3 regions of the Kitasatospora sp. MAP12-44 genome follow, and region 1 is predicted to be linked to each of the others. Evidence: riboswitches for the same ligand, from Rfam matches in the RefSeq annotation. Region 1 holds a riboswitch; each other region holds the start of a gene.
The links. A riboswitch is a leader RNA that binds a small molecule or an ion and turns the genes downstream of it on or off. The one in region 1 is predicted to bind cobalamin.
Positions count from the first base shown of each region.

Region 2: it holds a riboswitch for cobalamin, as region 1 does, so the genes downstream of both, P3T34_RS24895 (ribonucleoside-diphosphate reductase subunit alpha) here and P3T34_RS09245 (HoxN/HupN/NixA family nickel/cobalt transporter) in region 1, are expected to answer to the same signal.
Region 3: it holds a riboswitch for cobalamin, as region 1 does, so the genes downstream of both, P3T34_RS28575 (cobalamin biosynthesis protein) here and P3T34_RS09245 (HoxN/HupN/NixA family nickel/cobalt transporter) in region 1, are expected to answer to the same signal.

Region 1 covers NZ_JARZAE010000004.1:1,949,738-1,960,091, reverse strand. Annotated here, with positions in the region: gene ureG (urease accessory protein UreG) at 1-155, opposite strand, end outside; gene P3T34_RS09270 (urease accessory UreF family protein) at 206-901, opposite strand; gene ureC (urease subunit alpha) at 898-2,622, opposite strand; gene P3T34_RS09260 (urease subunit beta) at 2,628-3,020, opposite strand; gene P3T34_RS09255 (cobalamin biosynthesis protein CbiX) at 3,081-3,944, opposite strand; gene P3T34_RS09250 (urease subunit gamma) at 3,948-4,253, opposite strand; cobalamin riboswitch at 4,759-4,975, shown strand; gene P3T34_RS09245 (HoxN/HupN/NixA family nickel/cobalt transporter) at 5,035-6,156, shown strand; gene P3T34_RS09240 (putative Ig domain-containing protein) at 6,227-9,292, opposite strand; gene P3T34_RS09235 (low temperature requirement protein A) at 9,539-10,354, shown strand, end outside.
Region 2 covers NZ_JARZAE010000004.1:5,369,534-5,379,887, reverse strand. Annotated here, with positions in the region: gene P3T34_RS24905 (nitroreductase family deazaflavin-dependent oxidoreductase) at 1-146, shown strand, start outside; gene P3T34_RS24900 (GNAT family N-acetyltransferase) at 277-789, shown strand; cobalamin riboswitch at 946-1,101, shown strand; gene P3T34_RS24895 (ribonucleoside-diphosphate reductase subunit alpha) at 1,337-3,742, shown strand; gene P3T34_RS24890 (ribonucleotide-diphosphate reductase subunit beta) at 3,775-4,770, shown strand; gene P3T34_RS24885 (glycoside hydrolase domain-containing protein) at 4,828-6,408, opposite strand; gene def (peptide deformylase) at 6,556-7,200, opposite strand; gene P3T34_RS24875 (hypothetical protein) at 7,291-8,280, opposite strand; gene P3T34_RS24870 (HD domain-containing phosphohydrolase) at 8,528-10,015, opposite strand; gene P3T34_RS24865 (HD-GYP domain-containing protein) at 10,039-10,354, opposite strand, start outside.
Region 3 covers NZ_JARZAE010000004.1:6,221,774-6,232,127, reverse strand. Annotated here, with positions in the region: gene P3T34_RS28585 (hypothetical protein) at 1-1,123, opposite strand, end outside; gene P3T34_RS28580 (helix-turn-helix transcriptional regulator) at 1,228-1,920, opposite strand; cobalamin riboswitch at 2,102-2,337, shown strand; gene P3T34_RS28575 (cobalamin biosynthesis protein) at 2,368-3,318, shown strand; gene P3T34_RS28570 (cobyric acid synthase) at 3,315-4,841, shown strand; gene P3T34_RS28565 (putative cobaltochelatase) at 4,877-6,910, shown strand; gene cobO (cob(I)yrinic acid a,c-diamide adenosyltransferase) at 6,915-7,511, shown strand; gene P3T34_RS28555 (cobyrinate a,c-diamide synthase) at 7,524-8,894, shown strand; gene P3T34_RS28550 (hypothetical protein) at 8,877-10,025, opposite strand; gene cobC (Rv2231c family pyridoxal phosphate-dependent protein CobC) at 10,147-10,354, shown strand, end outside.

The sequences.
Region 1 (10,354 bases):
ACGTGCTGGGCGTCCTCCTGGGTGTAGATGTCGTTGGTGATGACCGCGGGCCGGCGCCCGCGGGCGATCAGCACCGGCACCAACGCCTCCACCAGCGCGGTCTTTCCGGAGCCCACCGGTCCGGCGATGCCCACTCGCAGCACGTGGTCAGTCATGTTCTTCTGCTCTCTTCCTAGATGTCGGACGGGGATGTCGGACGGCTGGGTCAGGAAGCGAACATCCGTGCCTCCGCCCGCTCGTGGCGTCCGGACATGGCGTCGGCGACCGGGACGCAGCCGCCCAGGTCCGCCAACTCCCGTTCCAGCGCCGCCGCGGTGACCTCCTGGATCACCGGCGCCAGTGCGCGCAGGGTGATCTGGGCGCGGCGGTGGTCGGTCAGCCGCAGCCGTAGCGCGGCGCTGGTGAAGCTGACAGTGAAGGCGAACAGGTCGCTCGCCACCGCCTGTTCGGTCGGCACGGCGCCGGCCGCGTAGGCGACCCCGGCCGCCACGGCCTGGCAGCCGGGCGACCGCTTGGCCGCCACCAGCTCGGCGTAGCGCTCCAACTCCTCACCGCCCAGGGCGAGTCGGGCGGTGTCGAGCAGCTGCTTGCCGGTCCTGGTGGAGGCCAGCCGCAGCTCGCGGTTGAGCTTGCCGGCGTGCAGCCGCTCGTCGACCTCGACCACGCCCGGCCAGTCGCCGGCCCCGGCCGCCCGGTGGGCGAGCGCGAGCGCGGTGGCGTCCGCCGGGCCGACCGAGTGCCGCAGCAGGTCGGCCAGCAGCTCGGGCATGGTCTCCGCGGTGACCGCCTTGGCCTGTGCATAGCCTTCGAGGCTGTGCGAGAGGGTGTAGAGGCCGCTGGGGAACGCCGAGTCGGTGAGCTGGAGGCTGACCAGCAGGGCGTCCAGGGTGTTCGCCGTCATGCCAGGTAGAAGAGCTGGTTGAGGGGAAGGCTCTTCGCCGGCTCGATGGTGGCCGGCACGCCGTCCAGGGTGACCTTGTAGGTCTCCGGGTCGACCTCGATCAGCGGCGTGGCGTCGTTGCGCACCATGTGCTGCTTGCCCACCGTGCGGCAGTTGCGCACCGGTAGCACCCGGCTCTGCAGGCCGAGTTGGGCCGGTACCCCGAGGTCGACCGCGGCCTGGGACATGAAGGAGACCCGGGTGGCCTGCTTGGCGCGGCCCATCGCGCCGTACATCGGGCGGTAGTAGATCGGCTGGGTGGTGGGCAGCGAGGCGTTCGGGTCGCCCATCAGCGCCCAGTTGATCACGCCGCCCTTGATCACCAACTTGGGCTTCGCACCGAAGGAGTTGATCGGCCACAGTACGATGTCCGCCAGCTTGCCGGGCTCCAGTGAACCGATGTGGTCGGCGGTGCCCGAGGCGATGGCCGGGTTGATGGTGAGCTTGGCCAGGTAGCGCAGCACCCGGAAGTTGTCGTGGCGCTCGCTGTCGCCGGCCAGCTTGCCGCGCTGGTCCTTGCAGTGGTGCGCGGTCTGGAAGGCCCGCGCGAAGGACTCGCCGATCCGGCCCATCGCCTGCGAGTCCGAGGAGAAGATGCTGATCACGCCCTCGTCGTGCAGCACCGTCTCGGCGGCCACCGTCTCGGCGCGCACCCGGGAGTCGGCGAAGGCCACGTCCTCGGGGATGTCGTGGCTCAGGTGGTGGCAGACCATCACCATGTCGAGCAGCTCGTCGATCGAGTTGACGGTGTAGGGGAGGGTCGGATTGGTCGACGAGGGAAGGACGTTGGGCTCGCCGGCGATCCGCATGATGTCCGGTGCGTGGCCGCCGCCGGCCCCCTCGGTGTGGAAGGTGTGGATGGTGCGGCCGTCGATCGCGGAGAGGGTGTCCTCGTAGAAGCCGGACTCGTTGAGGGTGTCGGTGTGGATCGCCACCTGCACGTCGTACTCGTCGGCGACGTTGAGCGCGGTGTCGATCGCGGCCGGGGTGGTGCCCCAGTCCTCGTGCACCTTGAGCCCGCAGACGCCGGCCTCCACCTGCTCGCGCAGCGCCTGCGGCAGGGAGGCGTTGCCCTTGCCCAACAGGCCGACGTTGACCGGCAGTTCCTCCACCGCCTGGTACATCCGATGGATGTTCCACGGCCCCGGCGTGCAGGTGGTGCCGTTGGTGCCGTCGGAGGGGCCGGTGCCGCCGCCGATCAGCGTGGTGATGCCGTTGGTCAGGCCCTCCTGGACCTGCTGCGGGGCGATGAAGTGGATGTGGGTGTCGATGCCGCCGGCCGTCGCGATCAGGTGCTCGCCGGAGATCACCTCGGTACCCGGGCCGATCACCAGCTTGGGATCCACCCCGCTCTGCAGCCGGGGGTTGCCGGCCTTGCCGACGCCGGTGATGAAGCCGTCCTTGACGCCGATGTCGCCCTTGACCACGCCGAGGATCGGGTCGAGCACCACCACGTTGGTGATCACCAGGTCGAGCGCGCCCTGCAGCGAGGTGGCGGCCGGGTCCTGGGCCATGCCGTCGCGGATGCCCTTGCCACCGCCGTAGACGGCCTCGTCGCCGTAGTGGCCCTGGTTGAAGTCCTTCTCCACCTCGACCAGCAGGTTGGTGTCGGCGAGGTGGAAGCGGTCGCCGACGGTGGGGCCGAAGAGGTCGGTGTACTGCCTGCGCGGGATGATCGCCATCGCTCTCAGACCTCCTCGTCCGCGAGCCGGGCGCCCTTGAAACCGCGCTCGACGGCGCGGCGCAGGGCCTTGACGCGGGTGTCGGCCGAGCCGAGGCCGCCGTCCACCAGCGCGCTGAAGCCGACCAGGCGGCGGTGGCCGGCATAGGCGGCCAGCTCCACCTCGCGGGTGTCGCCGGGCTCGAAGCGCACGGCGGTGCCGGCGGGCAGGTCCAGGTGCATCCCGTAGGCGCGGTTGCGGTCGAAGTCCAGCGCGCGGTTGACCTCGAAGAAGTGGTAGTGCGAGCCGACCTGCACGGCGCGGTCGCCGGTGTTGCTCACCGCCAGGCGCACCTTGGCCCGGCCGGCGTTGATCTCGATCGGATCGTCTCCGTACAGGTATGCGGTTCTGCCTGACATGGCGCCTCTTTCTGCGTGCTTCCTGCTGCTACGGCGGGTGCTTCAAGACCGCGGGGGCGGTCAGCGCTGGTGGGTGTGGGGGGTCTGGTGCTGGTGCCGGTGGTCCTCGCCCGGGCCGTGCGAGTGCGCGTAGCCGTGGCCGTGCTCGGCGTCGAGCGCGGCGGCGATGCCGTCCTGCCCGTGCCCCAGCCGGTGCAGCGCGCTCGCCGTCCGGGCCCGCAGGACGGCGGCGACGGCGGGCGGGCCGAGCAGCGGGCCGCCGTCCTCGGCGCCCTGGACGGGCCGGCGGGCCGCCGGCCCGAAGCCAGCCGGCAGCAGCACGACGCGCCGGGCCCCCAGCCGGCGGCAGCGCTCGACGCCCTCCGCCAGGCCCGGGTCACCGCCGTCGAAGGCCACCTCCACCCGGCGGTGCGTGCCGTGCCGGCTGACCAGCCGGGCGATCCGGAACAGCTCGGCGTCCTGGAAGGGGCCGGACGGCGGCGCGGTGACCAGGATCGCGCAGTCCTCCCGGCGGGCTCCCGCCGTGCGGCCGGCGGCGGCACGCAGCCAGCCGATCAGGTGGCTCGCGGTGCCGAACGGTTCGGCCAGCGCGATCCGGGCCCGCCGGGCCGGTTCGGCGCCGGTCAGCCAGTGCAGCGCGCGGGCGGTGTCGGCGACCAGCGACGGGTCCCGGCCCAGCGTCATCGGCACGACGCAGACCGGGCGCTCGCTCTGCGCGAGGGCGTCGGTGACGGCCTGGCCCAGCGCCCGGCCGACCGGCACGACCAGGACCGCCGGGTCGCCGCCGACCAGTGGCCGCAGGGCGGCCGGGCCGCCGCTCTCGTGACCGGTGACCAGGACGAGCGTGGCGGCGGCCGGTCCGAGCGTGGCGGCGGGCTGCCCGGGGGCGGGGGCGGCCGGATCGGGGGCGGCGGCGGGCGTCATGGCTCAGGCACCGACGGGATCGTGGCAGGAGACGAGCTTGGTGCCGTCCACGAAGGCGGCCTCGATCTGCAGCAGCGGGAGCATCTCGCGCACGCCGGGCATGACGTCCTCGGCGGAGACGATCTTCTTGCCGATCTCCATGCACTCCGCCAGCGTGCGGCCGTCCCGCGCGGACTCCAGGATGCCTTCGCTGATCAGCGCGACGGCCTCGCTGTAGTTCAGCTTCACGCCGCGTTCGCGGCGGCGGCGGGCCAGGTCGGCCACCACGTAGACATAGAGCTTGTCGATCTCCCGTGGAGCGAGGTTCACGGTTGCCGTCCTTTCGGGGGTGGGGCCGTGCGGCCGACCCTGGTTCCGGGCAGGTCGGGTCAGCCGACCCCGACGGAGACGGGTGAGGTCGGGTCGAGGGGCGGACGGTCTGCGGGCCCGGGGACGTCCGCGCGGGGGTGGACCGCGCCGGGCGTCAGAATTTCACTATGCGGAATAGAACTTCCGCGTGCAACGAAAGGTAGAGCTGCCCGACAAGGGTCGTCAACACTTTGTTGAGAGCCTTGGCCGTTTCTTTAATCACGCCGGAGGTTGGGGTGCTGCGACAACTGCTGTGCGGGTCAAGGGAGTTGGGGCGCAACTCGACCGGTGGAGGGGTCGCGGTCGGGCGAGGCCGCCGTCGCGAGGCTGCGCCGCTTCAACACAGGATGACGGTCCGGTTTTTAGCCAACGTTGGCCTGACCGAGATCCAACGGTGGATCGAAGGAGCAGGTGAGATGTGCCACTCGCGGATGTGCGGCGGGTTGTGGTTGGTCAGCCGTACGCCTACCGTGTTCCCCGCCGTGGTGTTCGGGAAGACCGGTGACGGATCCTCAGGGGTCCCAGACCGGAGCGGCCCTCGCCACTGTGATCAGGAAGTCACCGCACCATTTCCCGCCTGCTGTGTCAGGGGCGGGCGGCCACTGGACAACCGTCCGGGAAGGCCGGGAGCGGGGGCGTTGGACCTGTCAGCCAGGAGACCGGCCACGGCACCGCGTGAAAATCCGCTCGACCCACCGGTCGGGCGGCACTCCCCATCGAGGTGCTGGAGAGGCTTCCTGAGATGCCCCTGCCCAAAAACGCCCCCGCGGCTGCCCCCGCAGGCCCCGCGCTCCCCGCGACCCCGCTGATCCGCTGGGAACGCAAGGACTGGATACGCACCGGCGGCCTGCTCGCCGTCATCCTGGCCATGCACGTGGCGGCCTTCGGCATCCTGATCGTGATGGTCGATCCGCACCACTACGCCATCGGCACCCAGGTCTTCGGCCTGGGCATGGGCGTCACCGCCTACACCCTGGGCATGCGGCACGCCTTCGACGCCGACCACATCGCCGCCATCGACAACACCACCCGCAAGCTGATGGCCGACGGTAAGCGGCCCATCTCGGTGGGTTTCTGGTTCGCGCTCGGCCACTCCACCATCGTGGTCGTGCTGGCCGGCGGCATCTCGGCCGGCGCGCACTTCGCCAGCACGCTGGCCGACGACAACTCCAGCGCGCACAAGGCTCTCGGCGCCCTCAGCACCAGCGTCTCGGGGAGCTTCCTCTATCTGATCGCCGCCCTCAACCTGGTGTCGCTCTTCGGCATCTACCGGGTGTTCAAGGCGATGCGCGGGGGCGAGTTCGACGAGCACGAGCTGGAGAAGCACCTGGACAACCGCGGCTTCATGAACCGCATCCTGGGCAAGCTCACCAAGTCCATCACCCGACCCGGCCAGATGTACCCCATCGGCCTGCTCTTCGGCATCGGCTTCGACACCGCCACCGAGGTCACCCTGATGGTGATGGCCGGCTCCGGCGCCGCCGCCGGCCTGCCCTGGTACGCGATCCTCTGCCTGCCGCTGCTCTTCGCCTCCGGCATGAGCCTGTTCGACACCCTCGACGGCACGTTCATGAACTTCGCCTACCACTGGGCCTTCTCCAACCCGGTCCGCAAGGTCTACTACAACCTGACCATCACCGGGCTCTCGATCGCCGTCGCCTTCCTGATCGGCACCATCGAGCTCGTCGGCGTCCTGCACGACCAGCTCGGCTGGAGCGACCCGGTCACCAACTGGATCTCCGGCATCGACCTCAACAACGTCGGCTTCGTCATCGTCGGCCTGTTCGTGGTGGTCTGGGCGGGCGCCCTGACCTACTGGCGCCTGGCCAAGGTCGAGAGCAGCTGGGCCCCGAAGTCTTCTTAAACACACGGATGACGACGGCAGGCCGCCACGGGAGGTTTCCGTGGCGGCCTGCCGGGTGAGGCGGGAGCGGTCAGAGGGTGGCGTAGAGGGTGAAGGGCTGGGTGGTGGTGCCCGCGGCGCTCTTGGCCGTGAGGGTGAGGTGGAAGGTGCCCAGGGCCAGCTCGCTGCCGGAGATGGTGGCGGTGCCGTTGGCGCCGGGGGTGAAGGTGAGGCCCGAGGGCAGGGTGCCGGTCATGCTCAGCGCCGGCGCCGGGTAGCCGGTGCTCCTGACGGTGAAGCTGAACGGGAGCAGCAGGCCCGCCGTGGCACTGGCCGGGCTGGTGATGGCCGGGGCCTGGTCGACGGTCAGGGCCAGCGGCTGGGTGGCGGTGCCGGTGGCGTTGGTCGCCGAGATCGTCAGCGGGTAGCTGCCGCCGGTGCCGGTGGCCGGGGTGCCGGCCAGGGTTGCGGTGCCGTCACCGTTGTCGGTGAAGGTGACGCCCGACGGCAGGGCGCCGGACTCCTTGAGGGCGGGGGCCGGGCTGCCGGTGCTGGTCAGCGTGGTGCTGAACGCCGTGCCGACGGTGGTGGCGAGGGCGGCGGGGCTGGTGATCGACGGTGCCACGTTGACGGTGACGGTGGTCGAGGCGCCCGCGCCGACCGCGCTCCAGCCGGAGAGCGTGCCGCCGTAGGACTCGCCGAAGGCCGCGCCGTTGACGGTGCTGCCGGTCGGCATGGTGAGCGGGACGGAGACCGGGGTGCCCGCGCTGTTGGTGACGACCACCGCGCCGTTCTGCACCGAGGCGGTGACCGTGCCGGCGTTCTTCGCCGCGGTCCAGGCGGCCGACTCGGCCAGCACCTGCGACTGGCTGGCGTCGGTCATCTGGGTCAGCGGCGCGGTGTACCAACTGGCGTACTGTGCCTGCATGTTGTTGAGCAGGGTGAGCAGTGTGTAGCCGTAGTCGGAGGTCACCCCATTGGTCGTGGTGGTGGCCGGGCCGATCAGGTTGGTCTGGTGCGCGTAGTTCATCCGCGGGTCGTTGTCCAGCACGTGGCCGAGCATGATCCGCGACTCGTTGGCCAGCACGGTGGCCTCGGTGGCCGGCGTGCTGGTGCAGGTGGTGGACGGCGAGCCGACGCACTTGCCGGTCTCGGCCGGGTACTGGGCGTCGCCGACCGATGAGCCGGTGGCGACGTACGCCGTGTTGTACTCGCTCAGCTCGTCGGGCCAGTCGGCCGCGTTGTAGTAGATGTTGCTGGGGTAGCGCGGCGCGGAGGCCGCGACATTGGTCGCGCCCGAGGCGTTGGTGTACGGGATGGTGTACGACTGCGGCTGGCGTGAGGCGTCGGCGCCGAAGACGTTGATCCCCAGGTCCGAGAAGGCCTGCGGGGTGTTGGGGTTCTCCAGGCCGGAGTGCTCACCGGTCACCACGGAGTGCGAACTGAAGTCGGTCAGCCCGTTGTTGGCGGCGAAGGCGTCGTCCAGGCCGATCTCCTGCTCGATGCTGGAGTCCGGGGTGGCGCTGGTGGCCGGCAGCCAGCCGGCCGCGTTGGCGCAGCCGATCCCGGGGTCGGTCGCGGTCGGGTAGCCGGCGGTGCTGCCGGGGCCGCCGCCCGGGGTGGTCGCCCCGGTGTCGGTGAAGGAGTACGAGGTGGCGGCGCCGGTGGCGTCCTCGGCCACCTGGCCGACCAGGCCGTAGCTGGTGGAGCCGGCGGCCGCGCGGTAGACGTTGTAGCCCCAGAAGCCGGTGCCGCCGGAGTACTGCGACTCCAGCTTGGCGAGGGTGGGGCCGCCGCCGTTGGGCGCGTCCGGCCAGTTGAGCGCGACCGAGCCGCTCGCGCCGACGGTGACCTGCTGCGGGGTCGAGGGCTCGGATTCGCCGTACGCGGTGGCCGCGGTGACCTCGTAGCTGTAGGCGCCGGCGGCCAGCGAACCGGCGGAGCCGGCCGTCGCCGGGTTCACCGGCAGCGGCTGGGCGACCGTGCAGCCCAGGAACATGTGCGACCAGGTGTGGGTGATCCAGTTGAAGGAGGCCTGGTTCTTCAGCAGCTCGTTGACGAACGCCGAGTCGTTCGGGTAGCCGCTGTCCACGGTCTGGCCCGGGTCGGTGAAGGTCTGGCCGTTCACCGTGGTGCTGCCGGTGCAGTTGGCACCGGAGGTGGTGGTGGCGCTCGGCGCGGTGCAGGCCCCGATCGCGTTGAAGGCCAACTCCAGCTTGATGCCGGTCTTCTGCTCCCAGGCGGCGACGTAGTCGACGTCCGCCGCGCTCATCTGCACGTCCGGCGGGCCGTCCGCGGCGTTGCCGCCGACCCCGGCCGGGCAGAGCACGTCATTGGGGTTGGTGGCCCCCGGCGTGCACTGGTACTTGCTGCTCCACTCGTTGTCCGAGATGAAGAGGTCGTCGATGTCCTGGCCGAAGTAGTTGCGGTAGAGCCCGAGATGGGTGCTCTGGGTGACCCAGTTGATCAAGCCTGGCGAGAGCAGCAGCCACGGCAGCATGGTGGAGCTGTAGTCGAAGGTCAGCGACAGCTCGGCGACGCCGGCCTGCGGGTCGGTGGCCGGGTGCTGGTAGACGGCGGCCAGCACGTGGCCCGCCGTGTCCGTCAGCCACGGGGTGACCGGGGCACCGGCGATGACCGTGGCCGGGTAGCCGTAGGAGCCCGTCTCGAACGGCACCGGGCCCTTGAGCTCGGGCAGTTGGGCCAGCGCGTCCGGCGTCAGCTGGGCCGTTCCGGTGACCGCACCGGAGGTCGCGGCGGTGAGCCCCTGCGGGGTCGACGGGTAGACGTACCCGTCCAGCTGGCGGACGTGGAAGCTCGACTCGTAGCCGTCCAGCGCGGTGAGCTGACCGGCCGCCAGCCAGTTCGGCGAGTCGGCGAACACCACGCCGTTGAAGTAGCCGTGCGTGCCGCTGGAGAGGGCGGGCAGCGACACGTTCTCGCTGCCCAGCGCGCCGGTGGTGTTCACCAGCGTGTACGCGACGCCCTCGCTGTCCAGCGCCGCCTGCCAGGCCTCGGTGGTCGGGTCCCCCGAACCGCCACCGATCAGCAGGACCTTCAGATCGAGTTGCTGCGGTGTCGCCGCGACGGCCGGCACCACGGCCTGCGCCGTCGCCAGCAGTGTGGCCGCGGCGACCCCCGCCGCGAACCACTTCATCCTTCGCCTCAACACATGACCCTCCCAGGCAAGTTCTTGACAGTCCGGTGGACTGCGGGGTCAGCATGCAGCATCACGCAGAGTCGGGATGCAAAATGGCAGACACATGGGCAGATCTTCATATAGCGGTCTAATGTGCTCTCGAGGTGCTCTCGGTGCTCTCGCGGTGCTCTCGCGCAGCTCGGGGCAGGTGAACGCGCCTCTGCCTGCCCGCGCGCGGCACCGAACGTCTGCAACACTCTGCCGGTGACCCGATCGAAGAACGTGCCCCAGCCGGCCGAGAATGTACGACCGATGGAGCTCTTCTTCGACCTGGTCTTCGTCTTCGCCATCACCCAGATCGCCTCCGTCCTGGCCGCCCGGCCGACCGCGGAGGGCCTGGCCCGGGCCATGGTGCTGCTGGTCATCACCTGGTGGATGTACGGCGGTTACGCCTGGCTGACCAACGCGCTGGACCTGGAGCGCACCGGGCCCCGGCTGCTCCTGCTGGCCGGGATGGCGGCGTTCTTCGTGATGTCGCTGGCTGTGCCGAGGTCGTTCGAGACCGGCCCGTGGGGGCTGGTGCTCGGGATCGCCTACCTGGCCGTGGTGCTGGTCCACACGGTCGGCTTCCTCAACACCTCCGGCCGCGCCGGCATCGCCCGGATCGGCCCGCTCAACCTGGGCAGCGCGCTGATCGTGGTGGCAGCCGGCGCCGCGCCGGAGCGGTGGAAGCTGGGGGTGCTGGCGCTGGCGTGCGTGCTGCAGGTGCTGACGCCGTTCCTCGGCGGCACCGGGGGCTTCACGGTCGGGGTCGGGCACTTCGTGGAGCGGCACGGTCTTGCCGTGATCATCCTGCTCGGCGAGTCGATCGTGGAGGTCGGCGCGGCCGCCACCCGGCAGCGCGAACTCCCGGTGGTGGTGCTGGGATCGCTGCTGGCGCTGGCCCTCACGGCGGCGATGTGGTGGCTGTACTTCGATCGGGAGGAGCGCGAGAGCGAGCGGCTGCTGGAGCGCGTCGGCCCGGAGCAGCGCCCGCGGGTGGCGCTGTACGCCTTTGGCTACGCCTACTACGTGATGATC
Region 2 (10,354 bases), 3.4 Mb from region 1:
AGAAGCCGGACGTGCTGCGCGCCTACCTCAAGCGGTGGAAGTTCGAGGTCGGCGCCTTCTTCCAGGGCGTGGACGCCAACGCGTCCGACGCGGAACTCCTGCGGATCGCGCCCGGCTACCCCGTCTTCCGGATCACCACAGCCTAGGCACCACCCCGCACACCCGGACCCCGACCACCCGGACCCCGCACTCCCGGACCCCGCCCACCCGGACCGGCCGCCCCCGCCACCGCACCCTCCCCGCCGCCCGCGACCTGCGCCTTGGCACACTGGTTCGATGGACATCCTCATCCGCACCGCACTCGACGAAGACCTCGACGCCGCGGGCGAGGTGACCGTGGAGGCCTTCGTCGGCGACGGCCACACCCCGCCGGGCGCGGAGTACGTCACCCTCCTGCGCGACGCCCGCCGCCGGGCCGCCGAGGCCGAGCTGCTCGTCGCGGTCGACCCGGCCGACACCTCGCGCGGTCCCGCCGGACGAGTCCTCGGCTGTGTGACCTTCGCCGTGGGCGGCACCGAGTGGGCCGACATCGCCACCCCGCAGGAGGGCGAGATCCGGATGCTGGCCGCCGCTGCGGACGCCCGGGGCCGCGGCGTCGGCGAGTCCCTGGTGCGCGCCTGCGTCGCCCGCAGCCGCGAGCTCGGCCTCACCGGGATGGCCTTCTCGACACGCCCGGCGATGTCCGCCGCCCACCGGATCTACGAGCGGGTCGGCTTCCTCCGCACCCCCGAGCGCGACTGGCGCCCCCGGCCGGACATTGAGCTGTGGGTGTACAGCCTGACCTTCTGACACGGCCCGACAGAGGCCCGGGAGAGGCCCGCGAACGGCCCCGAGGCACCGGAAATCCAGGCATCCGCAGCCCCTCCACAGCCCCGCTACAGCCCCTCCAACACCCGGCGGCGTCCCGATCTGGTATTGGCCCCGATACAGCACGCAACACTACATGTGGTGCTGCACTCGATGGGTGGCACTACATGTATGCTCACTCTCGCTGTCGAAGCAGGGGAACCCGGTGTGAATCCGGGGCTGCCCCGCAGCGGTGAGCGGTCGGTGCACCATCCGCCGCAAGTCCGATTACCTGCCGACGGTGTGCCACACGGCTTCCCCGCAGAAGCCTTGCCGCACGAGCTTTGTGTGTCCGGGCCTCGCGGGTGGGCCGGGGATGCCGCCGTTGCGCGCCACCGTTCGAGTGGGCGCGCCGCGCTCCCCTGCCCTGCCCCGCGCCGGCCCGGTGTCAGCCCTCCCGTCTGCCTGTCGGACAACCCGCTTTCCAGTGGGAGGGGCCCGTTCGTCGTCGCCAGGAGAGAGCGCCTTGACCACCGCTGCCTCAGTCACCCTGCCCGCCCAGGGATCCAGCTCCGACCCCGCCACCAAGTCGGACCCCGGAGCAGCACTCCTGCGGCTGCTGACGGACCGCAGCAGCGACCTCCCCCAGGTGGACCCCGGCCACGTCGCCGCCGCCGCACTGCGCGGCCGCAACGCCGGCTCCGACTTCGCGGAGCTGCGCGGGCTGGCCGTGGAGGCCGCCGCGTCGATGATCGCCGAGGACCCGCAGTACTCGAAGCTGGCCGCCCGCCTGCTCGCCCAGGAGATCTCCGACGAGGCGATCGGCCAGGGCGCGGTCTGCTTCGCCGCCTCGATCGCGGTCGGCCACGCCGAGGGCCTGATCGGCACCTCGACCGCCGACTTCGTCGCCAAGCACGCCGACGCGCTGGACGCCCTGATCGACCAGCAGGGCGACGACCGCTTCGAGTACTTCGGCCTGCGCACCGTGCAGTCCCGCTACCTGCTGCGCCACCCGATCACCCGCAAGGTGATCGAGACCCCGCAGCACTTCATGCTCCGGGTCGCCTGTGGTCTGGCGGTCGGCGACAACGAGCAGTCGGTGCGCGAGATCGCCGAGCTGTACGCGCTGATGAGCGCGCTCTCCTACCTGCCGTCCTCCCCGACGCTCTTCAACTCGGGCACCAAGCACCCGCAGATGTCCAGCTGCTACCTGCTGGACTCGCCGCTGGACAACCTGGACTCGATCTACTCGCGCTACGCGCAGATCGCCCGGCTCTCCAAGCACGCCGGCGGCATCGGCCTCTCCTACTCCCGGATCCGCTCGCGCGGTTCGCTGATCCGCGGCACCAACGGCAAGTCCAACGGCATCGTGCCGTTCCTGCGGACGCTGGACTCCTCGGTCGCCGCCGTCAACCAGGGCGGCCGCCGCAAGGGCGCGGCCTGCGTCTACCTGGAGACCTGGCACGCGGACATCGAGGAGTTCCTCGAGCTGCGTGACAACACCGGTGAGGAGGCGCGGCGTACCCACAACCTCAACCTCGCGCACTGGATCCCGGACGAGTTCATGCGCCGGGTGAACGCCGGCACCGACTGGTCGCTGTTCTCCCCGGCCGACGTCCCCGAGCTGGTCGACCTGTGGGGCGAGGAGTTCGACGCCGCCTACCTGAAGGCCGAGGCAGCCGGCAAGGCCGTCCGCAGCATCCCCGCGCAGACCCTCTACGCCCGGATGATGCGCACCCTGGCGCAGACCGGCAACGGCTGGATGACCTTCAAGGACGCCTCCAACCGCGCCGCCAACCAGACCGCGCTGCCGGGCCGCACGGTCCACTCGTCCAACCTCTGCACGGAGATCCTGGAGGTCACGGACGACTCCGAGACCGCCGTCTGCAACCTCGGGTCGGTCAACCTGGGCGCGCACGTCTCCGCCACCGCCACCGCCGAGAACCTGATCGACGCGATGGACTGGGAGCGCCTGGACGCCACCGTGCGCACCGCGGTGACCTTCCTGGACCGCGTGGTGGACATCAACTTCTACCCGACCACCGAGGCCGGCACCTCCAACTCGCGCTGGCGCCCGGTGGGCCTGGGCGTGATGGGCCTCCAGGACGTCTTCTTCCAGCTCCGGCTGGACTTCGACTCCGCCGAGGCCAAGCAGCTCTCCACGCTGATCGCCGAGCGCATCATGCTGGTCGCCTACGAGCGTTCCAGCGAGCTCGCCGAGCAGCTGGGCCGGCACGAGGCGTACGGCGAGACCCGCGCCGCCCGCGGCCAGCTGCACATCGACCACTTCGCCACCGCCCCGCAGTGGGCGGACCGTTGGGACGCGCTGCGCGCCACGATCGCCCGCACCGGCCTGCGCAACTCGCTGCTGCTCGCCATCGCGCCGACCGCGACCATCGCCTCGATCGCCGGCGTCTACGAGTGCATCGAGCCGCAGGTCTCCAACCTCTTCAAGCGGGAGACCCTCTCCGGCGAGTTCCTCCAGGTCAACCCGTACCTGGTCCGCGAGTTGAAGGAGCTGGGCGTCTGGGACGCGCAGACCCGGGACGCGCTGCGCGAGGCCAACGGCTCGGTCCAGGAGCTGGGTTGGCTGCCCGCCGAGGTGCGCTCGCTCTACCGCACCGCGTGGGAGCTGCCGCAGCGCGCGCTGATCGACCTGGCCGCCGCCCGGCAGCCGTACATCGACCAGAGCCAGTCGCTGAACCTCTTCATGGCCGCGCCGACCATCGGCAAGCTCAGCTCGATGTACGCGTACGCCTGGAAGGTCGGTCTGAAGACCACCTACTACCTGCGCTCGCGCCCGGCCACCCGGATCGCCCAGGCCGCGTCGAGCAGCGCCCGCGCCGCCGCCCCCGCGCCGGTGTCCGTGGCCACCCCGACCGCCCTCACCCCGGAGGAGGAGGCAGCGCTCGCCTGCTCCCTGGAGAACCCCGAGTCCTGCGAGGCCTGCCAGTGAGCAACACCCCCGAGACCCCCGGCCGCGAGAAGATGCTGCTCGACCCGGGCTTCGAGCTGACGCTGCGTCCGATGCGCTACCCGTCCTTCTACGACCGCTACCGCGACGCGATCAAGAACACCTGGACCGTCGAGGAGGTGGACCTGCACTCCGACGTCGCCGACCTCGCCAAGCTCAGCGACGGCGAGCGGCACATGATCGGCCGGCTGGTCGCCTTCTTCGCGACCGGTGACTCGATCGTCTCGAACAACGTGGTGCTGAGCCTCTACAAGCACATCAACTCGCCCGAGGCGCGGCTCTACCTGTCCCGGCAGCTGTTCGAGGAGGCCGTGCACGTCCAGTTCTATCTGACGCTGCTCGACACCTACCTGCCCGACCCGGAGGACCGCAACGCGGCCTTCGCCGCGGTGGAGAACATCCCCTCCATCCACCAGAAGGCGCAGTTCTGCTTCAAGTACATGAACGCGGTCGACCACATCGACTCGCTGCAGTCCAAGGACGACCGCCGCGCGTTCCTGCTGAACCTGATCTGCTTCGCGGCCTGCGTCGAGGGGCTGTTCTTCTACGGCGCCTTCGCGTACGTGTACTGGTTCCGCAGCCGCGGTCTGCTGCACGGCCTGGCGACCGGCACCAACTGGGTCTTCCGCGACGAGTCCATGCACATGGACTTCGCGATGTCGGTGGTCGACACCGTCCGTGAGGAGGAGCCCGACCTCTTCGACGACGCGATGGCCAAGCAGGTCACCGAGATGCTGGAGGAGGCCGTCGAGGCCGAGCTCCAGTTCGCCCAGGACCTCTGCGGCGAGGGCCTGCCCGGGATGAACACCGCGTCCATGCGCGAGTACCTGCAGGCCGTCGCCGACCAGCGGCTGGCCCGCCTCGGCATGCCGATCCGGTACGGCTCGACCAACCCGTTCGGCTTCATGGAGCTGCAGAACGTCCAGGAGCTGACCAACTTCTTCGAGCGCCGGGTCTCCGCCTACCAGGTGGCCGTCGAGGGCTCGGTCGCCTTCGACGACGACTTCTAGGCACGTCAGACGGGGTCGGTCCCGGCGGCAACCGCCGCCGGGACCGACCCCGTTCGGCTATGCCGCGTTGTAGGTCCCGCTCGCCCAGAGGAAGCCGCCGTTGGCCGAGGTTCCGCCCTGCTTGTAGATCACCAGGTTGCCGTCGTCCTGCATCACCAGGTAGGCACCGGGGTTGTAGTAGGTCTTGCTGTCCCAGAGCGCACCGCCGGTGCTGCTGCTGCCGCCCGCCTTGTAGACCACGAGGTTGCCGTCGGTCTGCATGATCGCGTAGTCGCCGCGGTTGTTGTTCGTCTGGGTGGACCAGATCGGCACGCCGTCCGACTTGCGGTAGATCACCAGATTGCCGTCGGCCTGCATGATCAGCTTGGTCAGGGCGCCCTGGGTCCACTGGCCGTCGGCCAGGGTGCCGCCCGGGTTGATGGTGTTCGGCACCGCCTCGGTCCTGGTGCTCCACAGCGAGCCGCCCAGGCCGTCGCCGCCGCCCGCCTTGTAGACCACGAAGTTGCCATCGTCCTGCACGGCGGCGTAGGTGCCGGGAGTGCTCCAGGTGGAGCTGGACCAGATCGCGTTACCGGTACTCGAGTTGCCGCCCGGCTTGTAGACCACCAGGTTGCCGTCGGTCTGCATGACCAGGTACGCGCCGGGGTTGCCGACCGTGTTCGAGTCCCACACCGCGGCGATCTGGCCGGTGGGGCCCACGATCGCGTAGAGCACCAGGTTGCCGTCGGTGCCCATGGTCAGCGTCATGCTCGTGCTGCTCACGCTCATCCCGCCGTCGAGCCGCGAACCGGTCGCGATCGGCGAGCTGAAGGCCTTGGAAGTGACGTCCAGGTAGCTGTCGTTGACGGTGAGGGTGGCGCCGCCGTAGGTCTCGCTCTGGCTGTCGGCGTACTCGTGGACCCGCCCGCCGACCGGCCAGTAGGTCGGGCCGAGCAGCCCGGTGGCCGCGTCGCCGGTGGTCTGGGTGCCGTTCAGGTTGCGCGACCAGATGACGTCCGGCTCCGGGAACGAGCCGGTGTCGGCCGCCTCCAGGTCCGTGACCACACCGGTCGCGTCACCGTGCACGCCGGAGCGGTATCCGCCGGTCTGGAGCTCCCGGGTCCAGCCCACCAGGTACTTGATCACCTGGGGCTGGGTGGCGGGGGTGTAGGCCTGCACGTCCAGGTAGATCACGCTGCCCGTGCCGAGGCCCAGGGCGGACGCCTTCGCGATCGCGTCGTCGGCGTCGGTGGTGCCCTGCTGCTGCGCGGCGCCCACGTCGGTCGGCAGCAGCGCCGTGCCGCTGCTGCCCTGGTGGCCGCTGTAGATCGGCATGAGGGCCCAGCCCCCCGCCGCCACACTGGTGACCCAGGCCGGTGTCAGATTGGGCTGCGCGCAGGCCTGCGAGGGGCCCCCGATGTGGATGCCGACCGCCTTGTACGGCGAGCTCGCCGCCCAGGTGCTCATGGTGGTGAGGTCCGGCGCCGCGCAGGTCTCGAAGCCTCGCGCGGTCGCGTTGGTGCTCGGTGCGCTGCTGGGCGGGGTGGCCGCCGCCACCGCCGCGGGTGCTCCGACGGCCACGGTGCCGGCCAGGCCGGCGGCCGTGAGCAGAACACCGACGGCCCGCTGTCTCCAACGTCCGATTCCCTTACTGAGCATGTCAGTTCCCCCTTCAAACGCCGCGAGGGCCCGCAGTTGCTGCGAGCCCTCGCGGTTCTCTGATCCGCATAATTTTGCGATCATCAGAATGCCATCGAAGTGGATCTAGGGGAGGGCGGTTTTCCGCCGCGAAACGATGATTTCGCGTCAGCTGTTGGGCACGGTGGCGTACTTGGCGGTGCCCTCCGCCATCTGCCGCAGTGCGTCCTTGCGGTCCCGCTTGGAGAGCTTGTCGATGTAGAGGAAGCCGAACAGGTGGTCGGTCTCGTGCTGCAGGCAGCGGGCGAAGAAGCCGGTGCCCTCGACCCGGATCGGGTTGCCGTCCTTGTCCTGGCCGGTCACCGCGGCGAAGTCCGGGCGCGCCAACTCGGCGTAGGCGGTGGGGACGGAGAGGCAGCCCTCGGTGCTGTCGTCCAGCGTCCGGCGGTCGACCGCGAGCTCCTCGAGCACCGGGTTGATGACATGGCCGATGTGGCGCACGCCGTCGTCGTCCGGGCAGTCGTAGACGAAGACCTTGGCGTCCACGCCGATCTGGTTGGCCGCCAGGCCGACACCCTCGGCCGCGTACATCGAGACGAACATGTCGTCGATCAGGGACGCCAGCTCCGCGTCGAACGCGGTGACGGTCCGGCACTCGCGGTGCAGGACCGGGTTGCCGACCACGGTGATGGGGCGTGCGGTGCCCCGGGAGAGGTCGGGCTCCTCGCCGATCACCTTGGCGGGCGCCTCGCCACCGCCGTCGTGCTCGTGGTCATGCGCGTGATCGTGCTCGTGGTCGTGCTGATCGGCCATCGCTGCTGTCGCTTTCTAGGACTTCTCCGGGTGACAGCCCCTAGCGTACGGCCCCGACAGCGCCACCGGTCCTTACCGAGCGGAGCGTGATCAGCAGACCTCTTCGAGGTCGCGATAGGCCCGGGTGGAGGGCGAGGCCGCCGCCCAGCGGTCCAGCAGCAACCGGACAAGACCGGCGGGCGCCGCGATGCCGCACTCCCGCTCGGCCAGCCAGGCCATCCCGCCGCTGCCCTGGCTGAGGTGGCTGAGGTGACCGGGGTGGGCCTCGTCGCCGTCGTCGTGCGGGTCGTGGTGCACGGTACGGCCGTCGTCGGTGACCATCCGGCTCTCCGAGCAGGCCCGGCAGAGCAGCCGGACCGAGGACGTCCAGTCCTCCGCCGCATAGCCCGCCTCGGCGACCAGCCGCTCCAGCGCGTCCCGGTCGGCCTCGGTGGCGGCCTGCAGCAGCACCACGTACGTCGGCACCGGCGAGGGCGCCCACAGCTCGATCTCGTCGAAGACCGGGAACGCCGCCCCGTTGGCCACCCGCTCGCCGTGCGGCGCCCCGTCGTGCAGCACCACCTCGCCCCAGCGCCGGCCGGAGGAGGGCAGCGGGATAGAGAGCACCTCGACCCGGGACGGGTCGAGACGGCGGCCCCAGACCACCTCGGACTCGCCCTCCGGGGAGAGCCGGACGGGGGTGGTGCCCAGGTCGAGGCGGACCGGCTCGTCCGGCGCCGCGCCCGGGCCGCTGGGCAGCCGCAGGCCGTACGCCTGCCAGGCCCGGCGCGCCAGCGGCCAGTCCTGCAGGGCGGTGGCGGTGATGCCCAGGTTCCACCAGTCGGGGGCGCCGTGGTCGCGGTCCAGCAGCGCGACGGCGCGCAGCCCGGCCGCTCTGGCCTGCTCCCAGTCCCGTCGGAACTTGTGCAGCAGGGCCAGGTTGAACCAGGAGTCGGAGAGCCACGGCTCCAGGTCGGCGGCCATCACCAGGAGAGCGCCGGCGTCCTCGTAGCGCCCGTTTCCGATCAGCGTGAAGGCGCGGTCGGTCGTCTGCCGCCAGGTGGCGGACGGCCGGTGCCGTGCCCGGTGGAAGATCTTCACGTTGCCCTGCCGCCTGTCCGCTAGGTCCTGCTGAAATCCTGCTGGGAGTCGGGCCGCTCCTGGCGCGTGCTGCCAGGGCCGGCCGACCCGCGTCCCGCACGGTTCCCGCTCCCGGCCCCGGTGCCGGCAACCGGCCTGTCCGGCCGAGTCGGCCGGGGCCGGGGACACGGAGGCCCCGGATCGGGTGTTCCACGCTACGACCGCATCCAACCACGGCAGCGGCAGGGTCCGCTTCCCGCACGGTGGTTCACGTGCGCCCCCGCCCCGCGCCGCCGCCGGGCCGGCTCCGCCCGGGCGGTACCACCCGGGAGTACCGGGTCCGATCCGGTCCCAACCGGGCCAGCGCCGCCACCACCGCGGGGTCGTAGGCCTGGCTGCTCTGCGCCTTCAGCTCGGCCAGCACCCGGGCCCGGTCGCCCGGTGCGGAGCGGTCGAGCAGGTCGTCGTGGGCGTTGGCCACCCGGATGATCCGCGCGGCCAGCGGCAGCGTCCGGTCGGTACGGCCGTCCGGGCCGCGCAGCGGGTCGGCCAGCCTGGCGACCTGCTCGGCGACCTGCGCCGGGACGCCGCTGTGCCGGATCACCTCGCTGCCCAGCCGGGCGATCCGCTGCTGCTCGGCGTCCGGGAGGGTGGCGGTGGCGCCGTCCGGGATCGGCTCGACCAGCGAGAGCTGGCCGATGTCGTGCATCAGGGCGGCATGCTCCAGCAGGGCGAGCTCCCGGGAGCTCAGGCCCAGCTCGCGGCCGAGCGCGCACGCGGTGTCCGCGACCCTGCGCGCGTGGCCGGGCGCCGTGTAACCGGCCACCTCGGTGGCACGGGCCAGCGTGGCGATGGTCTGCCCGTACGTGGCCCGGATCGCGGCGGCCCGCCGGAACGAGGCCTGGGCCAGCAGCAGCGGCGCGCAGAACACCGGCAGCGCCCACAGGCCCACCTCTCCGGCCGTCAGGCTGACCAGCATCCCGGTGGCGGCGATCGCGGAGCCGATGCCGGGCAGCGCGCGCAGCTCGTCCTCCAGGACCGCGCCGAAACGGCGGCCGACGCCCGCGCCGCACGGCAGCGCCAGGCAGCTGCGGGCACGCTGCTGGAAGGCGGCGAGCACCGCGTCGCACAGCGCGGCGAGCGCCGCCACCGCCGTCAGGAAGACGCCGTAGGCGGGGCCGGCCAGCGGGAGGCGGTCCAGCGCGCCGCTGTTGTAGAGCGGTTGGAAGAGCAGCGCGGCGAAGGCCACCGAGAGCAGCCGGCGGGCGGCCGCGTCCCGGCCGGGCGCCGCGGGCAGCCGGTGCCGCAGCAGGCCCGGGCTGCGGCGGCGGCGCGGCGCCGTGGGCGGCATCGCACGGCGGGCACCCGCTCTGGGCCGCGGCACGCTGCCCTCACCGTCCGACCGGCCGCGCAGCTGGGGCACGACGAACCGCAGCAGCACCCCGCCGGCCAGCCCGGCGCCGCAGACGGCCACCACCTGGAGCGCCCCGTGCGCCGTCGGCAGCCCGCGCAGCGGCCCGAGCAGCGCGTACGCGAGCGCCACGGCCGCCCCGAGCGGAGCCCGCTCGCGGCCACCCGGATGGCCGATCCGCGCGGCCTCGCCCACCGCGATCAGCACCGTGAAGACCACCGCCACCCGCGGATCGGCGGGCCCGTCGACCAGCACCGAGGTGACCGCCACGGCCAGCAGCACCAGCGCCGCCGCCTGCACCGCCGCCGCGCCACCGGCTCCCGAGACGGCCCGGGCCCCCGTCACGCGCGGCCATCGCGCCGGCGCGCTCACGAGCCACCGGCCCGCAGCCGGCGGGACGGCTCCGGCACCCCGAGCGGGATGTCCGGTACCGCCGCCGCGCCCTCGTCGACCGCCGGGAGGACCGGCTGCCAGCCGTGCCGCCCGACCGCCGTCACCAGCGCGTCCACCATCGCCGGGTCGAACTGGCTCCCGACGCAGCGCCGCAGTTCCGCGAAGGCCTCGCCGACCGGTCGGCCGCGCCGGTAGGAGCGGGTGGAGGTCATCGAGTCGAAGGCGTCGGCCACCGCGATGATCCGGGCGAACTCCGGGATCCGCTCGCCGGCCAGCCCGTGCGGGTAGCCG
Region 3 (10,354 bases), 4.3 Mb from region 1:
TAGGCGTCAGGAAGCGCCGCAGGGCCTCCTCGTAGCCGGCCGGATCGGCGTTCCACAGCGCCGCGTGCTCGGCCCCGGGGACGGCGTGCAGGCTCACCAGATCCGAGCGGCGGTGGGCCAGCCGGGCCGCGGCGCCCCACGGCGCGACGGAGTCCTGCGGGCTGTGCAGCAGCAGCGTCGGCCCGGGCAGCTCGGCGCCGTCCGCCAGCCGGGCGTAGCCGGCCAGATCGACCCCCGTACGCCCCTCGGCCGCCCAGGCGCCCAGCGTGGCCGCCCCCGCCGGAACGCCCGCCCGGGCCGCCCGCCCGCGCACCGCGGCGGCCAGGTCGAGCACCGGGGAGTCCAGCACCAGGCCGACCAGTTCGTCGCGGTACTGCGAGTGGGCGGCGGTCTGCAGCACCGTCGCGGCCCCCAGCGACCAGCCGTAGAGCACGATCCGCCCGGCGCCGGCCTCCTTGGCGAACCGGATGGCCGCCTCGACGTCGTGCCACTCGGTCTCACCGAAGTGCGCAAGACCGTCCGGCGAGACCGGCGCGCCCTGGTCGCCGCGGCAGCTGACCACCAGCGCGGGCAGGCCCATCCGCCGCAGCACCGGCAGCACCGGCAGCGCCTGCCGGCGGTCGGCATCGGGGGCGTGCACCGCGATCACCCAGGTGCCGCGCAGCGCGGGCACGTACCAGCCGGGCAGGCCGCCGAGCTCGCCGTCGACCAGCACGTCCATGTAGTCGAGACCGCACGCCGAGGCGGGGTCGCCGCGCAGCACCCGGGGCGTCAGGTCGACCTGCGTGCCGACGTCCGGCGGGGTGCCCGCGCTGAGCTCCAGGCGGCGGGTGACGCTCTGCGGGCCGGTCCGCAGCACGTCGCCGACCACCGCGTGCCCGCCGGGCCACTCCAGTGCGTAGCGGCCGCGGCGCTCACTGGCGCTGGTGCGGGTGAGGGTGACCTCGCTCGGGCCGAAGGCCTGCACGCGCAGCCTCGGGTCGGCCGCGAGGGCGGAGGGCACGCCGCCGCCCGCGCCCGGGTGCACGGCGGAGCCGGAGACCCGGCGCCCGACGATCACGACGACGGCCCCCGCCGCTGCGGCGACGGCGGTACCGGCGGCGACGACGATTCCCCAACGCATGGCTCTCCCGGGGGTGATGGCGACTTTGGACCGGACCTCCCCAGTTCATCGCGGCCACCGGCTCGCGGCCACCGCAGCGCCGCCGTCCGGTGCCCGTCTGGGTCCTAGACGGGGATGTCGGTGCCGGCGGCGGCGAGCAGGGTCCAGAAGCGCTGCTCCAGCGGTTCGGCCGGCGGCTGCTGGTCGTCCGGGGTGCTGGAGCCCCAGTAGGAGTTGACCTGGTACTCGCCCTGCAGCGCGGCCAGCACCCCGGCGAGCGTGTCGCGCGGGGCCGGGACCAGGCGTCCCACCGCCTTCAGCTGGGCCTGCCAGCGGCCGTCCACGCACTGGCGCAGCCGCTGGTCCAGTTCCTCGGCGACCCCCGTCACCCGGATCACGTCGCGCAGCGTCAGCCCCAGCACCTGGGCCAGCGCCAGGGTCTGCGCCTCGTCCCCCTTCCAGCGGCCGCTGAGCTCGGCCGCCTGGTACGACGTCAGCCCGAGGCCGAGCTGGCGGGCCGTCTGCTCCTGGCTGAGCTCGCGGGCCACCCGGAAGTCGCGCAGGCTGTCCGGGCGCACCCCCATCAGCTGGACCGCCGGGCACCAGAGCGCGCGGGCCAGCGCGATGAACTCCTCCTCGGTCGGCCGGATCACGCCGCCCTCCCAGCCCAGCACATGGGTCGGCAGCAGGCGGACGCCGTGCGCGGCCATCCCCGCCGCGACCTGGTCGGGGGTGAGGCCGAGCCCGGCGCGGTGGGCTCGGGCTGCCTGGGGGGAGAAGGGGACCGGGGTGGGGGCCGGCGTTCTGCTGCGTCGCATGGCTCGACGCTAGGGGCGGGGCGCGCGCGGTCGCACCCGCTGAACGCACGAAGCCGCAAGGCGGGCCCGGAGCGGGTATTGGACGATTCGCCAACGCCCTGACCGGGAGGGCGGGGGCTACTCGGAGGTAATGACGGTTCCGTCCGGTGTGATCAACCACTCCGGGGGCCTGGTTGACTGCCGGTTGCGGCACGTGATGGGATCCTGGGGCCAATCGGAGGCAAACAGAGGAAGCCGGTGCGAATCCGGCGCGGTCCCGCCACTGTCACCGGGGAGCACGCTCGAACTCCCTCCTTGCCCGCCATCGGGCAGGAGGGGCCCATGTCACGGCGGTCCGCCACAGGGCCGTTGGAAGACCCGAGCGTGTGTCAGCACCCGGAAGCCAGGAGACTCTCGCCCCGTTTACGTCGATCCAGGGCGCGGACCCTGAGTGAGGACACGCACGCCATGTCGGCTGCCCGCCGCACGCTCCCGTACGCCGTCGGCGCGGTGGCCGGATATGCCGCCGACGTCGCGCTCGGCGATCCCCGGCGGGGCCACCCGGTAGCGGGTTTCGGCCAGGCGGCCGGCCGGGCCGAACGGACGCTCTGGCGTGACCACCGCGGCGCGGGCGCCCTGCACACCGCGCTCTGCGTGGGCGCCGTCGCGGCCGGCGCGGTGGCGGCGGATCGGCTCGCGGGCCGGGCCCGGGCGCTGACGGCCGCCGCGGCCACCTGGACGGTGCTCGGCGGCACCTCGCTCACCCGGGAGGCGCGCACCATCGGCGGCGCGCTGCGGGCAGGCGAGCTGACGGCCGCTCGGGAGCGGCTGCCGCACCTCTGCGGGCGTGATCCAAGCAGCCTGGACGAGGCGCAGATCGCCCGCGCGGTGGTCGAGTCGGTGGCCGAGAACACCGCGGACGCGGTGGTCAACGCGCTGGTCTGGGGCGCCCTGGCGGGCACCCCCGGGCTGCTGGCCTTTCGCGCCGTCAACACGCTGGACGCGATGGTGGGTCACCGCTCGGAGCGCTACCGGCGGTTCGGCTGGGCCGCGGCGCGGCTGGACGACGTGGCCGGCTGGCCGGGCGCCCGGCTGACCGCGCTGCTCACGGTGGCCGCCGCGCCCTCGCCGCGGACCGCCTGGCAGGTCTGGCGGCGGGACGGCTCGGCACACCCGAGCCCGAACGCCGGGCAGGCCGAGTCGGCGTTCGCGGGCGCGCTGGGCGTCCGGCTGGGCGGCACCCTGCGGTACGGCTCCCGGGTGGAGGAGCGGCCGGTGCTCGGCGGCGAGCTGCGGGCGGTGGCCGTGGACGACATCGAGCGGGCCTGCGTGCTGTCGCGCCGGGTCGGGCTGCTGGCGCTGGGGGTGACGGTGGCCGGACGGTTCGCCGTGTCGGCACTGCGGAGGGGACGGATATGAGCAACGCACTGCTGGTCGCGGGGACCACCTCGGACGCGGGCAAGAGCGTGGTGACCGCCGGGATCTGCCGTTGGCTGGTCCGGCAGGGGGTGAGGGTCGCCCCGTTCAAGGCGCAGAACATGTCGCTCAACTCGATGGTCACCGCCGACGGCGCGGAGATCGGCCGGGCGCAGGTGATGCAGGCCGCCGCCGCCCGGGTGGAGCCCGAGGCGGCGATGAACCCGGTGCTGCTCAAGCCGGGCGCGGACGGCCGCAGTCAGGTGGTGCTGCTAGGGCGGCCCGTCGCGGAAGTCGGCGCGCTCGACTACCGGGAGCGCAAACCCTATTTGCTGGAGCGTTCGCTGGAGTGCCTGGCGGACCTGCGCCAGCGCTTCGACGTGGTGGTCTGCGAAGGTGCCGGCTCCCCCGCCGAGATCAACCTGCGCGACCGCGACATCGCCAACATGGGCCTGGCCAGGGCCGCCGACCTGCCGGTCGTGGTGGTCGGCGACATCGACCGCGGCGGGGTCTTCGCCGCGATGTTCGGGACCCTGGCGCTGCTGAGCGCCGAGGACCAGCGGTTGGTGGCGGGCTGGCTGGTCAACAAGTTCCGCGGCGACGCCCGGCTGCTGAAGCCCGGCCTGGACATGCTGCAGGAGCTGACCGGCCGTCCGGTCCTCGGCACCCTGCCGATGCTGAAGGGCCTGTGGCTGGACGCCGAGGACTCGCTCGACCTCTCCACCGTGGTGGACCGCGACGACGTCGCCGGCCCGTACGGCGCCGACGTGCTGCGGGTCGCCGTGCTGCGGTTCCCGCGGCTGTCCAACTTCACCGACCTGGACGCGCTGGCCCAGGAGCCCGGGGTGCTGGTGCGCTGGGCGACCCGGCCCGAGGAGCTGGCCGACGCCGACCTCGTCGTGCTGCCCGGCACCCGGGCCACCGTCGCCGACCTGGCCTGGCTGCGCGAGCGCGGCCTGGAGCGGGCGCTGCGCGAGCGCGCGGCGGCCGGGCAGCCGGTGCTCGGGGTCTGCGGCGGCTACCAGATGCTGGCGCACGAGATCGTGGACGAGGTCGAGTCGAAGGCCGGCGCGGTCGGCGGGCTCGGCCTGCTGCCGACCCGGGTGGTGTTCGGCGTCGAGAAGGTGCTCGGCCGACCGGTCGGCGAGGCCTTCGGCGAGCGGGTCGAGGGGTACGAGATCCACCACGGGGTGGTGACGGTGGAGGGCGGCGCACCGTTCTTGGACGGCTGCCGGGAGGGCGCGGTGTGGGGCACCACCTGGCACGGCGCGCTGGAGAACGACGGCTTCCGCCGGGCTCTGCTGCGCGAGGTGGCGGCGCTGGCCCGGCGGCGGTTCGTGCCGGCCCCGGACACCTCGTTCGCCGCCGCGCGCGAGGCCCGGCTGGACCGGCTGGGAGATCTGATCGAGGAGCACGCGGACACCGATGCCCTGTGGCGGCTGATCGAGGGCGGCGCCGGCGACGGCCTGCCGTTCGTGCCGCCGGGGGCACCGGCCGTCCGCGCTATGGAAGGTGACCGCTTGTGAGCGACGTCCGATACCCGTTCACCGCCATCGTGGGGATGGCCGATCTGCGGCTCGGGCTGCTGCTCAACGCCGTGTCGCCGGCGGTCGGCGGGGTGCTGGTCCGCGGCGAGAAGGGCACCGCGAAGTCGACCATGGTGCGCGCGCTGGCCGGGCTGCTGCCGTCGATCGCGGTGGTGGACGGCTGCCGCTTCGCCTGCGACCCGGGGGCGCCGGACCCGCAGTGCCCGGACGGGGCGCACCCGCAGGCCGTCCCGCTGGACCGACCGGCGCAGCTGGTCGAGCTGCCGGTCGGCGTGACCGAGGACCGGATCGTCGGCTCGCTCGACCTGGAGCGGGCGCTGGCCGAGGGCGTCAAGGCGTACGAGCCGGGGCTGCTCGCCCGGGCGCACCGCGGCGTGCTCTACATCGACGAGGTGAACCTGCTGCAGGACCACGTGGTGGACCTGCTGCTGGACGCGGCGGCGATGGGCCGCTCGTACGTCGAGCGCGAGGGCGTGTCGGTGCGGCACGCCGCGCGGTTCCTGCTGGTCGGGACGATGAACCCGGAGGAGGGCGAGCTGCGGCCGCAGCTGCTCGACCGGTTCGGGCTGACGGTGGAGATCGCGGCCACCCGTGACCCGGCGGAGCGGGCCGAGGTGGTCCGCCGCCGGCTCGCCTACGACGCCGACCCGGCCTCGTTCGCGCGGCGCTACGACGCCGAGGAGCTCGCGCTCGCCGAGCGGATCACCGCGGCCCGCGCGCTGCTGCCCGCCGTCGAGCTGGGCGACGCGGCGCTGCGTCAGATCACCGCGGTCTGCGCGGCGTTCGAGGTGGACGGGCTGCGCGCGGACATCGTGATGGCCCGCACGGCCGTCGCGCTGGCCGCCTGGGACGGGCGGACGGCGGTGAGCGAGGAGGATGTGCGCAAGGCCGCGCAGCTGGCGCTGCCGCACCGGCGCCGGCGCAACCCGTTCGACGCGCCCGGGCTGGACGAGGAGCAGCTGGACCGGACGTTGGAGGAGCACGCGGACCAGCCGGAGGAGGGGGATGGGCCTGAGGACGACGGGCCGGACGGGGGCGGTCCGGACGATGGCGGCGGTGCTCCCGAGCCCTCCTCCTCCGACCCCGGCGACGCGCCGGCCGGGGAGGCACCTTCGCAGGACGCTCCCCCGCAGATCCCCAAGCCCGGCTCGCCCCGCGAGTCCGCCCCCGTGGCGGCCGGCGACCCCTACCGGACCAAGCTGTTCAAGGTGCCCGGCACCGGCAAGGGCGCCCACGGCCGCCGCTCCCCCGCCGAGACCGACGGCGGGCAGACCGTCCGCTCGCGCCGTCCGGCCGGTCAGCTGACCCGGCTGCACCTGGCCGCCACCCTGCAGGCCGCCGCGCCGCACCAGGTGGCGCGCGGGCGCGACGGGCGGGCGCTGGTGCTGCGGCACGACGACTTCCGCGAGCAGGTGCGCCAGGGCCGGGAGTCCAACCTGGTGCTCTTCGTGGTGGACGCCTCCGGTTCGATGGCGGCCCGCCAGCGGATGACCGCCGTCAAGGGCGCGGTGCTGTCGCTGCTGATGGACGCCTACCAGCGCCGCGACAAGATCGGCATGATCACCTTCCGCGGCGCGGGGGCCGAGCTGGCACTGCCGCCGACCTCCTCCGTCGAGGTCGGCGCGGCCCGGCTCGAGCAGCTGCCCACCGGCGGCCGCACCCCGCTGGCGGCCGGCCTGCTGCGGGCGCACGAGGTGCTGCGGCTGGAGCGGCTGCGTGACCCGCACCGCCGGCCGCTGCTGGTGGTGGTCACCGACGGCCGGGCCACCGGTGGCCGCGCCGCGCTGGCCGACGCCGGCCGGGCGGCCGCCCTGCTGGCCGCGCAGGGCACCGCCGCGGTGGTGCTGGACTGCGAGTCGGGCCATGTCCGACTCGGCCTGGCCCGCACGCTGGCCGGCCAACTCGGCGCCGCCGCCGTCACCTTGGACGAACTGCGGGCCGAGGGCGTGGCCGCCCTGGTGCACGCCCATCGCCCCTCCTCCACCAAGTCCTCCGCCAAGTCCCCCACCAAGTCCTCCGCCCAGCCCCAGCAGCGAAAGGCAGCGTGACAGCATGCCGCAGGGACAGCCGACCAGCGTTCCCGAGGACGGTCTGACGACCCGTCAGCGCCGTACCCAGCCGATCACCGCCGTGCACACCGGCCCCGGCAAGGGCAAGTCCACCGCCGCCTTCGGCCTCGCGCTGCGGGCCTGGAACCAGGGCTGGCCGATCGGGGTGTTCCAGTTCGTCAAGTCCGCCAAGTGGAAGGTGGGCGAGGAGAACGCGCTGAAGGTGCTGGGCGCCTCCGGCGAGGGCGGCACGGTCGCCTGGCACAAGATGGGCGAGGGCTGGTCCTGGGTGCAGCGCGGGATGGAGTCCAGCGAGGAGGCCGCCAAGGAGGGCTGGGAGCAGGTCAAGCGCGACCTCGCCGCCGAGACCTACCGGCTGTATGTGCTGGACGAGTTCACCTACCCCATGCACTGGGGCTGGGTGGACGTGGACGAGGTGGTCGCGGTGCTGAAGGACCGCCCCGGCTCGCAGCACGTGGTGATCACCGGCCGGTACGCGGCCGAGCCGCTGATCGAACTCGCCGACCTGGTCACCGAGATGACCAAGGTCAAGCACCCGATGGACGCGGGCCGCAAGGGCCAGCGCGGGATCGAGTGGTAGGCGTCTAGCACGATGGACATCCCCCGTCTCGTCATCGCCGCGCCCTCCTCGGGTGCGGGCAAGACCACCGTGGCCACCGGGCTGATGGCGGCGCTGGCCGCCCGCGGCCTGGAGGTCTCGCCGCACAAGGTCGGCCCGGACTACATCGACCCCGGCTACCACGCGCTCGCCACCGGGCGGCCCGGGCGCAACCTGGACGCCTTCCTGTGCGGGCCGGAGCGGATCGCGCCGCTCTTCCTGCACGGCGCGGCGGGGGCCGACGTGGCGGTGGTCGAGGGCGTCATGGGGATGTTCGACGGGGCTTCCGGGCGTGGCGAGTTGGCCTCCACCGCGCATGTCTCCAAGCTGCTGCGGGCACCGGTGGTGCTGGTGGTGGACGGCTCCTCGCAGTCCCGCTCGGTGGCCGCGCTGGTGCACGGCTTCGCCTCCTGGGATCCCGAGGTGCGGCTCGCCGGGGTGATCCTCAACCGGGTCGCCTCCGACCGGCACGAGCAACTGCTGCGCGAGGCGCTCGAGGAGGGCTCGGGCGTGCCGGTGCTGGGCTCGGTGCGGCGGCACGCGGCGGTCGCCACCCCGTCCCGGCACCTGGGCCTGGTCCCGGTGGTGGAGCGCTCCGCGCAGGCCGTCCAGGCGGTCCGCGACATGGGTGAACTCATCGCCGCGTCGGTCGACTTGGAGGCTGTGCTGGCGCTGGCCCGGTCTGCGCCGCCGATCCGTGACGAGCCCTGGGACCCGGCCGCCGAGGTGGCGGCGATCAGTGGCGAGCGACCGCGGATCGCACTGGCGGGCGGGGCGGCGTTCTCGTTCTCGTACGCGGAGAACGCCGAACTGCTGGCAGCGGCCGGGGCCGAGGTGCTGCCCTTCGATCCCCTGCACGACACCGCGCTACCTGACGGTACGTCAGGACTGGTGATCGGCGGGGGCTTTCCCGAGGTGTACGCCTCGGAGCTCAGTTCCAATGCCCGACTGCGCGCGGCGGTCGCCCAGTTGGCGGCCTCCGGTGCGCCGATCGCCGCCGAGTGCGCCGGACTGCTCTACCTCGGGCGGGAGTTGGACGGCCTGGCGATGTGCGGCGTACTGGACTCCACGGCCACCATGACCGAGCGGCTCACCCTCGGCTACCGCGAGGCCGTCGCGCTGCACGACAGCCCGCTGGCGGTCACCGGCACCCGGGTGCGCGGCCACGAGTTCCACCGCACCGCCTGCACCCCCGCCGCCGGCCCCACCCCCGCCTGGGCCTGGCGCACCCCCACCGGCGCCCCGCACACCGAGGGCTTCACCTCCGCCACCGTGCACGCCTCCTACCTGCACGTCCACTGGGCGGGCGCGCCGCAGCTGGCCGAGCGCTTCGTCCGCAGCGCGAGCTCAACGCCTGTGCAGTAGCGCGTCGTTGACCGGTGGACGGCGGGCCGCCGACTGGGCCAGCGCGATCGCCTCGGCGGCCTCGGCGGGGTCGGGCAGGCCGAGCAGTTTCGGGGGCTGCCTGGGGGCGGCCGGCCAATCGGCTGCCACCCTGTCGTTCCGGCCGCGCCTGCGCCGGTCGGCGCGCGCCGTGAACACGTCGTCACCGTCCCGGACCGGTGGCAGCAGGGCGGTCAGCGGCTCGTCGATGACCACCGTGGACAGCAGCCGCCAGCAGACGACGAGCCGGTGGTCCGTCAGGACGTAGCTGGAACGCATGATCCTGGCCCGGCGCAGCAGGACACGTCCGATCGCCTGATAGCCACCGAGGGGGAGCAGGAAGACAAGGACGGGCCAGGCTCCCACACCGGCCAGCACGCCCACGGCCGCGCCGAGGACGAAGAAGACGCACCCGAACACCGACCGCCCGACGTCCGCCGCGTCGTACCACCAGCGGACGCTCTCGGGCCGGCCGGACCACAGCACCTGCTCGCCGGGCGCGAGAGCCACGGCTGCGGGCACCGGGACGCGCTGGGCGCCGGTCGGGGCCGGCAGCGGGGGGAGCTCCGGGAGGCGGAAGTGGGCCTCCAGGGCGACCGCATGGGCCGGGTCCGCGTCCGCCAGGCGCCGGAAGACCGGCAGCAGCGCGATGTCGGTGCGGGCGGCCTGCTGCTGCATCAGCGGGTCCCGTCGTCGGCCGTCGAAGCGCAGGTCGGTGCCGCGGCGCAGCGGTGGGGGCAGCTGGTCCAGCCACGCCGAGCAGGTCAGCCCGGCCCGGGTGGTCAGGGCCCGGCGGTCGGTGATCCGGTACACCTCGGCCCGCGCCAGCTGGGGGACCCGGATCAGTGCCTGCCAGCCCAAGGCCAGCGCGAGCACCGACCACACGGCCAGCATGATGCTGCCCGCGGTGTCCCTGGGGGCGGCGGCCAGGGGGAGCAGGGCGAGCAGCGGGATCAACGCGAACGCGTTCTCCAGGGTCAGCCACCGCACGCCGGTCGGACGGCCCGTCCAGAGCAGCCGCTCCCCGGGTAGCAGGCCGTCGAAGGGCGGGTCGGTGTGCAGCAGCAGCTGTGCGTCAGAAGTCGGCTGGGCCGATCTTTCGTAGTCCCCCATGGCGCACAGCATGCCACCGGCCGATCAGCCCAGGCAGGCCGGGCCGGCGGACGCCGTTCGGCTTGATTGACTCGCTGTCGCGGCCCGTGGTGGGATTCCGGGGCGCGGAGGGAGAAAATCAATGGTCAGCGGCGTGCGAGTGGTCGTAGGCGTCGGCGCGAGCAGCGGGGTCGGCGAGGACGAGGTGCTCGGGCTGATCACCACCGCGCTCGCCGAGGCGGGAGTCGCGGCCAGCGACGTCGCCGGGCTGGCGACGGTCGAGAGCCGCGCCGCAGAGCCCGGACTACGCGACGCGGCAAGCGCATTGGGGGTCACGCTGGTCGGGTACC